2 regions of the Kerstersia similis genome follow, and region 1 is predicted to be linked to the other one. Evidence: predicted binding sites of a transcription regulator. Region 1 holds the regulator's gene; the other holds the start of a gene.
What was found. Region 1 encodes LexA, which represses DNA repair genes until DNA is damaged. Its sites were predicted from a motif close to ACTGTATNNNNATACAGT; they were not measured.
Positions count from the first base shown of each region.

Region 2: the regulator LexA is predicted to act here: its motif matches at 1,641-1,658, upstream of recA (recombinase RecA).

Region 1 is NZ_CBCSIQ010000015.1:30,263-34,693, reverse strand. It holds gene ACNA1V_RS10590 (class I SAM-dependent methyltransferase) at 1-497, shown strand, start outside; gene lexA (transcriptional repressor LexA) at 709-1,356, shown strand; gene ACNA1V_RS10580 (benzoate/H(+) symporter BenE family transporter) at 1,435-2,607, opposite strand; gene ACNA1V_RS10575 (class I SAM-dependent methyltransferase) at 2,790-3,554, shown strand; gene lon (endopeptidase La) at 3,822-4,431, opposite strand, start outside.
Region 2 is NZ_CBCSIQ010000001.1:213,334-217,764, forward strand. It holds gene ACNA1V_RS00855 (transporter substrate-binding domain-containing protein) at 1-37, opposite strand, end outside; gene ACNA1V_RS00860 (IclR family transcriptional regulator) at 156-902, opposite strand; gene recA (recombinase RecA) at 1,872-2,951, shown strand; gene recX (recombination regulator RecX) at 2,957-3,865, shown strand; gene ACNA1V_RS00875 (LysR family transcriptional regulator) at 3,862-4,431, opposite strand, start outside.

The DNA.
Region 1 (4,431 bases):
TGGCGGACTACCTGCTGGGTGCCATCGAAGGCTTTGCTCCCTATTGGCAGGACAGGCTGTTTGAACGTCTGCGGCCCCTGGTCAAGGGCCGACTGTATGTGATTGGCCTGGAACCGTATGTCACCACCTTTCCAGACGATCCGGCCGGTGCGGCCGTCACGGAAATCGGACGCCTGCGCGATGCCTGCCTGCTATTGGCGGGGGAAAGCCCCTACCGTGAATATCCATTGGAGTGGGTCTTGCGCCAATTGCGCACTGCGGGCTTCCGGGCGCTCGATGTACAGCGCTATCCCATACGCTACGGCGCCCGCTTCATCGACAGCCAGCTCGATATGTGCGCGCAACGCCTGGGCCGGATCCAAGACAGGCAACTGGCGCTATCACTCATGGAACACGTGCAAACGCTGCGGGCCCAGGCACATGCCCTGTGCCGACAGGAACAGGGACTGCGCCATGGCCATGATTACCTCATCCTGGCGGAACCGGACAGGCGCTGAACCCGCGCTGTCGCGTCGCTGGCCGCCGGCCCCGACACGCGCCGCCAACCGCCGACGGTGCGTGTCATCTTCGCTAAAAACCGGGAAAACCCGCCAAAATGACAAAAACCCCGCCGGATAGGGCAAAAAACTGCCTCAAAGCCTGATCCAGGCTTGCTTTCCGGGCGCAAGTCCGACAAAATTGGCCCTGTATGTCCATACAGCCAAAATCATGACCATCAAGCTCACCGCGCGCCAGCAACAGATCCTCGATTTCATCCGCCAGTCTTTGGAAGGCACAGGCTTTCCTCCCACTCGCGCCGAAATTGCCCAGGCGCTCGGGTTCCGTTCCCCGAATGCAGCGGAAGACCACCTCAAGGCGCTGGCGCGCAAAGGCGCCATCATCCTGACCCCTGGCACCTCGCGCGGCATCCGGCTGTCGCAGGCTGAAGAGTCTCCCGCGCTCCAGGCGCAGCATACGGATTTCGAATCCGCGCTAGTGCCGCTGGTCGGCCGTGTTGCCGCTGGCAGCCCCATACTCGCGGCGGAGCACATTGAGCGTGAAGTGCGTGTGGACCCTGCCCTGTTTGACACCCGGCCAGACTACTTCCTCAAAGTACGCGGCATGAGCATGCGCGACGCCGGCATTCTGGAAGGCGACCTGCTGGCCGTACGCAAAGCCAGCGAAGCCCGCAACGGCCAGATCGTCGTCGCCCGCATCGACGACGAAGTCACCGTCAAGCGGCTCAGCCAAGACCGCCAAGGCCTGCGCCTGCTACCCGAAAACCCAGACTACCCCGTCATCGAAATTCGTCCGGGCCAGCATTTCGCCCTGGAAGGCATTGCCATCGGCCTGATCCGCGCACAGGCTCTGCACTGATTGCCCTCCGCCATGCCAGTCTTCTGGCATGGCGGGTGCATGGCAGCGCAGCCTGCCATCAGCCGGCATACTGCCGCGCTACTCGCTCGCGTGCCTGAAGCCGCTCATGATGCCATGGGCCAGCATGCCGATGACGATTCCCCAGAAAGCAGAACCAAAGCCCCAGAGGGTCATGCCTGAGGCCGTCGCCAGAAAAGTGATGGTTGCTGCCTCTCGGTGCGCAGCATCCTCCACCACCAGGGTCATATTGGAAACAATGGCGCCTATCAACGCCAGACCTGCAAGAATGGCGACCAGTTCGGCCGGAACGGCCTTGAACAACAGGACAATCGTCCCGGCAAAGGTTCCGCCGATCAGGTAAAAAACGCCATTGGCAATACCTGCGATATAACGCTTGTCCTTCTCTGGATGAGCATCCTTACCCGTACACAGTGCAGCAGTAATGGCGGACAGGACAATCGTCACACCGCCAAAGAAAGCCGTGGCCAATGACGCCAGACCCGTCACCATGATGACCGGCCGCGCCGGCATCTGGTAACCGGACAACTGCATCACCGCCATGCCAGGCAGGAACTGCCCCGTCAGACTGACGATCGTCAGCGGCAAGGCCAGGCTCAGGAACGACACCCAGTCGAACTGCGGCACGACGAATATGGGCTGGGTCCACGACAAGGTCAGGCTGGAAAAATCGGTCAGTTGCTGGCCCAGGGCCACTACAAACCCTGTCAAGGCCACAACCACCACCGTATAGCGCGGGCACAGCCGCCTACAGACGAAATAGGCCGCCAGCATGGCAAAGACCAGCGCGGGCATTTTTCCGGCCGCAGTAAATGCCTGGGTACCGAACTGGAACAGAATACCCGCCATCATGCCCGCGGCGATACCACGAGGAATGGCGCGCACCAATTTATCGAAATATCCGGTCACCCCGACCAGCAACACCAATAGCGCAGCCAGAATGTATGCCCCCACGACCTGAGCCATGGAAATTTCGGGAAACAGGGTAATCAACAGGGCCGTGCCCGGCGCCGACCATGCCGTAATGACCGGAATCTTCAGCCACCAGCTCAGCAACAGGCCGCTGACACCCGCGCCTATCGAAATGGCCCATATCCAGGAAGCCAACATCTCCGGTGCGATATTCCCGACATGCGCTGCCTGGATAAAAATCAGCAACGGCCCCGCATATGAAATCAGTACCGCAAGAAAACCTGCTACCCACGCGGATACCGACCCTGCGCGCATACCCATGAAACCTCCCTGGCAATCCATCTGGACAGAAATCCACCGATATTGCCAGACAATGCAACGGCTTTCCTGCATAACCCTGCCCCCTGCATTGCCGCCGCATCAAGCACCGGGAGCGCCGTCTCCATCAAGCTGATATATTCCGTTTTCTCCATGCTATCGACGCACAAGAAGCGCACAATCTCATGTCTGCACAAAACAATCGCTATGGCCGCCTGGCCTCGCAGGTCTATCATCTGGACAAACCCATCGGCCACTCCTTCGGCGATGTCGAGTTCTACCTGGAGCGCCTGAAGCATTGCCCTGGCCCTGTTCTCGAACCTGCTGCCGGCAATGGCCGTATCCTCATACCGCTGCTGCAAGCCGGACTGGATGTGCATGGCTTTGATGCTTCCGCAGAAATGCTTGCCCTGTGCCAATCGGAATGCGAGCAGCGCGGCCTGGCCGTTCCCATGACGTGCCAAACCTTCGAACAGTTCCAGTACGAACAGGCCTTCGCCGCCATCATCATTCCCGCCGGCTCGTTCCAGCTCATCACCGACCACGAAACGGCCTGCGCCGTACTGACCCGCTGCTTTGAACATCTGCAAGCCCAGGGACGCCTGATTCTGGACCTGGACCCTGCACATGCCATCCAGGCCGGTGGGCATTCGGTACGTACCTGGCAGCCCACCGCCACACAGCAGCTCACCCTCACTTGCGACCGCCTGACAACCGATCACATCAATCAGGTTTCTGTAGATTTACTGCGTTACGAAGCCTGGGATCAGGGCGTGCTGCAAACGACTGAGCTGGAATCCTTCAGCCTGCGCTGGTGGGGTGTGCGTGAAATGCAGGCCGCACTGCGGGCAGCCGGTTTCACCGACATCACGGTATCGGGCGGCTATGCTCACGGCCGCTGGCCGACGGACGCAGATGCCATCATCACCTTCGAGGCCGTCAAGCCCTGAACCCCCTGTGCTGAAATCCGTCGCGGTATCAATACTGCAGCGCCGGCGACAACGCAGCCCATCCCCCCAGGCAGCAAATCAGGGAAAGCGGCACATGGCGGACGGCTTGCCTGCCTGGACCTGGCAAGCCCTTTTCATCAACAGCAACAGCAACCGCCAGCCACAATGGCACCCTCCCCTGAATATGCAGCGGCAATAAAAAACCCCTGAACGCCACCGGGCATTCAGGGGTTCAGTTCGGGCGCCTTTTGCGCCCGGCCTGCATCATCAGTGCTTCAGTACCGCACCCGGCTCACCCGGCTTGGAACCGGAGGCCACCACCGGCTCTTCCGGCTTGGCCTCTTCCTCAGGCAGAGGCGTCGGCAAGCGTTCGAGCGCATGTTCCAGCACGGTGTCGATCCAGCGTACCGGCACGATTTCCAGCTGGTTCTTCACGTTGTCCGGAATCTCGGTGAGATCCTTCACGTTTTCCTCAGGGATCAAGACCTTCTTGATCCCGCCACGATGGGCGGCCAGCAGCTTTTCCTTCAAGCCGCCGATAGCCAGCACTTCACCACGCAAGGTGATTTCACCCGTCATCGCAACATCGGCACGCACCGGGATATGCGACAAGGCAGACACGATGGCTGTTGTGATGGCGATACCTGCAGACGGGCCATCCTTGGGCGTAGCGCCTTCCGGAACGTGCACGTGCATGTCACGCTTTTCGAATACGGTGTCAGCAAAACCCAGGCGGCGTGCGCGAGAACGCACCACGCTGCGAGCCGCTTCGACCGACTCCTTCATCACATCGCCGAGCGAACCCGTGCGCTGAATCACACCCTTACCCGGCATGTCGGCCACTTCGATGGTCAGCAGGTCGCCGCCCACTTCCGTC
Region 2 (4,431 bases), on a different contig from region 1:
TCAGGGCGGCGGTTAGCAATGTGCGACGTGTCGTCATGGTCAATCCTAGGAAAGTGGATGCTGGGGAGGGAACGGCGTGGTTAGCGGCGAGAAAACAGGAACTGCGCAAGGGTTGGGTTGATGGGAGGAGGCGGTCGGGAAAGCAGGCAGGGCTTTTAGCGTTGTTGCAGCCGTGCGGAAATGCGTTTGGCTGCGGCCGTTGTCATCTCGATCAAGGCCTGGGGCCGCTTGGAGGCGCGGGTGGAGGGCGCCATCAGCGTGATCGAAGCGATGGCTTGATTCGGTCGTTGGAAAATCGGCACGCCTACCCCCCACACGCCGGAGTCAACTTCACTGTCGGTCACGGCGTATCCCTGGGCGCGAATGGCGTTCAACTCGATGTTCAGGCGCGCGCTGTCAATGCTGGCGTCCTGGGCTAGATAGCTCAGCGCTGCCTGTTGGCGTGCCGGGGACATGAAGGCCAGCAAGGACTTGGCGGAGGCACCCCGCGTCAGCGGCAGGCCGCGCCCCTTAGTAAAAGAGCAGCGCAGCGGATGCTGGCTTTCAACCATGTCCAGGCAGACGGCCTGATCCTTTACCGTGACCAGCAGGCCGACGGTTTCGCCAGATGCGGCGGCTAGGGCTTCCATATCCGGCTGGGCTTCGTGGATCAGATAGGAGGATTGGTCGAATCCCCAGGCCAGCTGCACGCTCAGCGGCCCGGGCCCGTATTCGCCTTCATGCTCGGCGACAAATCCCCATCGCTTGAGCAGGGCGACCTGCCGATAAAGCGTACTTTGGGCCAGACCGGTCTGTTCGGCCAAGGCGGCAATACTGAGGGGGGCATCGTGTCGCGCCAGCGTAGCCAGTACGAACAGCACGCGATCTGCGCCTGCCCCGACGGATTGATCTGTTGTCACCATCGGGCTCCAAACTGAGTGATGTGACAAAGATTATCAATTTGTGGCGTTTTTCTTGGAAATTATTCCCATCAATTGAGAATTTACCGGGAAAACCCCGAATATTTTCTTTTGAAAAAGTTGCACGGTGACTTGCTGCCCTGGGGTGGGCAGGCTCGGAATTCCGGGAAAAAAGGGGGGGCTGTGCCGGTTACGCATGCATTTGAAGCCGCGTCCCGCTCGCCCGGTGCGGCTGATTTCAGCAGGCTGCAGAGGGGTGTTCGTGCCGGGCGCTGTCCGGCAAGCCCTGCTGTGGGGCGGGCCGTGGGCGGCGGTGGCGGGCGCGCAAGCCTCCGCTGATGCCGCAAATCATGGCCGGGCTGGCGGACGGCAGCGGCACCGGGGGAGTCTGGGCGTGGCCGCAGCGGGAAGGAATCAGGCGCTGAAAAAAAAACGGCCTGGTCAGAGACCAGGCCGTTGGGGAACGCTCGGCGTCGTGCGAATTGCTCGCGGGGGCACGGCGCCAGCGATGAAGCGGTACCGGACATGTGGCACAGGGGGGCTGCGCCTGCCATGCGGGGGAACCGGTGTCCGCCATCATGGAAGCCAGTCTAGTCGCTCTGGTCTGACAGAGTCCTGAATAATTCCATGGACAAGTGCCCATGCCGCCATGGCGGGGAGGGCGGCCAGGCGGGTGGGGAAGTGTCAGGAATCGTCAGCCGGGATCAGGCGGATGGCGGCAGGGTGTGGCGGATTTGTCATGCTGGTTTTTTGTACAGTATAATCTGATGCCATAATGCCGACGGTACCTGGCTATCGGTGCGCCGCGCGGGCCATCAGGAAGTTTTCTGGCAGGGATGGCCTGGCAGGAAGCCTGAAGGCTTGCACTGGCCACCATGCCGGGCAGCCCGGAAGCCATTTCCGCAAGACAAGCAAGACAATTCAGCAGCTCCGGTCAGCTTCCGGGCATCTATTCAGCTTAAGGATTCATACATGGACGACAAACTCAGCAAGGCCGCCGCGTCGGAAAAGGCCAAGGCGCTGTCCGCCGCGCTGTCGCAGATCGAGAAACAGTTCGGCAAAGGCTCCGTCATGCGCTATGGCGACAACGAGGTCGAGCACGATATCCAGGTCGTTTCTACCGGTTCGCTGGGGCTGGACATTGCCCTGGGCGTCGGCGGCCTGCCGCGTGGCCGTGTGGTGGAAATCTATGGTCCGGAATCCTCGGGCAAGACCACGCTGACCTTGCAGGTCATCGCCGAAATGCAGAAGATAGGCGGCACTTGCGCGTTCATCGACGCCGAGCACGCCCTGGATGTGCAGTATGCCGCCAAACTGGGCGTGAACCTGTCCGACCTGCTGATCTCCCAGCCCGATACCGGTGAGCAGGCTTTGGAAATCACGGATGCGCTGGTGCGTTCCGGTTCGGTCGATCTGATCGTCATCGACTCCGTCGCGGCGCTGGTGCCCAAGGCGGAAATCGAAGGCGACATGGGCGATTCGCTGCCCGGCCTGCAGGCCCGCCTGATGAGCCAGGCCTTGCGCAAGCTGACTGCCACCATCAAACGCACGAATTGCATGGTGATCTTCATCAACCAGATCCGCATGAAGATCGGCGTGATGTTCGGCAACCCGGAAACCACGACGGGGGGCAATGCGCTGAAGTTCTATTCCTCCGTTCGCCTGGACATCCGTCGTATCGGTTCCATCAAGCGTGGCGATGAAGTCGTGGGTAATGAAACCCGCGTCAAGGTGGTCAAGAACAAGGTTTCGCCGCCGTTCAAGCAGGCCGAATTCGACATCATGTATGGCTCGGGCATTTCGCGTGAAGGCGAAATCATCGACCTCGGGGTGCAGGCAGGGATCGTCGAAAAATCCGGTGCCTGGTATAGCTACAGCGGCACGCGCATCGGCCAGGGCAAGGACAATGTCCGCGAGTACCTGAAGGAACACCCTGAAACGGCAGTGGAAATTGAAAACCGGGTGCGCGAAAGCCTGGGAATTTCCCTGCGGGCTGCGGCAGTCGCCTCGGCAGCGGGCAAGGGTGAGGCCGAAGGCGACTTCGCCGACTGACGCTTGTGAATTCAGCCTGGCGTAACGGCAACAGGCGCCTGGGTGGGTTTGCCTCCAGGCGCCATGACGACCCGGATCGGCGTGCTGACGCTGAGACTGAAAATCGGCCGGCGCCGCTGCGCGCCACGCTGGGCGATGCCTACAAAGTCTTGGATGAAGACGAAGATTTCGAGTCGGATTGCTTTGTTGATGCCCCCCCAGGGGGCATGGCCGAGCCTGCTGATGCGTTTGAGGCCGTGCCAGCGCGGCAAGCCGCAGCGATGGAGCCGGGTAGCGACGCTGCTCGATCCCCTGCCGGGCAGGCTGCCCGGTTCGCAGCCCGCTCTACAACTCGATCTACAGATCATTCTGTGGCCCGGTCCGCAGTTCAGTCCGCAGCCCGACTCTCGGATACTGATGGCCCGGCTGCCAGTGCGGAGCGGCGTGGGCCGTCACTCAAGGCCAGGGCCGTGGGTTTGCTGTCGCGCCGGGAGTACAGCCGCAAGGAACTGAGCGGCCGTCTTGTGCCGCATGCGCCCGATCTTGAAACCTTGACGGCGTTGCTGGACGACTTGCAGCGCGAAGGCTGGTTGTCTGATGAACGTTACGCGCGCAGCATGCTGAATCAGCGCAGCGCCCGCCAGGGCGAGCGACGCATCATCGGTGATTTGCGTCGTCAGGGCGTGGCAGATGAATTGCTGGATACCTTGTCCGAAGATTTGCGCGCGACGGAGTACGAGCGTGCCGTGCAGGTCTGGCGCAAACGCTTCGACGGCAAGGCTTTACCCGACACACCCAAGGAGTACGCGCGCCAGGCCCGTTTCCTGGCGGCTCGGGGGTTTGCCGGGCATGTGGTGGGCAAGGTGCTGAAGGCTGCCTTGCGTGGCGAATCCGAGCCTGAGGGGTTTGACGGGCTTGAGGGGTTTTCCGACTAGACCTCATGAATGCCGGACAGCGTCTTGAAACAGACGGTCCGGGCAATTTTCAGGAACTCCTGCATATAGGGCGCGTGTTCGTCTTCGGCGCGTACCGCTGCGTACAGCGTGCGCCATACCCCTTGGCGGCCCAGCTTGGCAATATGCAGCCAGCCCTGGTTCAGGTACTCCGTCAGCGCCCAGTTGGGCAGAGCGGCAACGCCACGGTTGCTGGCGACCAGTTGGGCGATGATGGGCGTCAGTTCCGCCTTGCGAATCGCAGCGGGTTCGATGTCCTGTGGGTCCAGAAAAGCCGTGAAGACATCCAGACGCTGACGTTCCACCGGATAGGTGATCAAGGTCTGATCCGCCAGATGAATGGCGTCGATATGATCGTATTCGGCCAGCGGGCTGCTTTGGGAGACAGCCAGCACCAGCTCGTAGCGGAACAGGGGAACGTAGGTAATGGCGTCCAGCGGCTGCGGGTCGGAGGTTACGACCAGATCCAGGTCGCCGCGCAGCAGGGCAGGCAAGGGCGCAAAGGAAAAGGCAGCAGATAGATCCAGGGCAACTTCCGGCCATTTGGC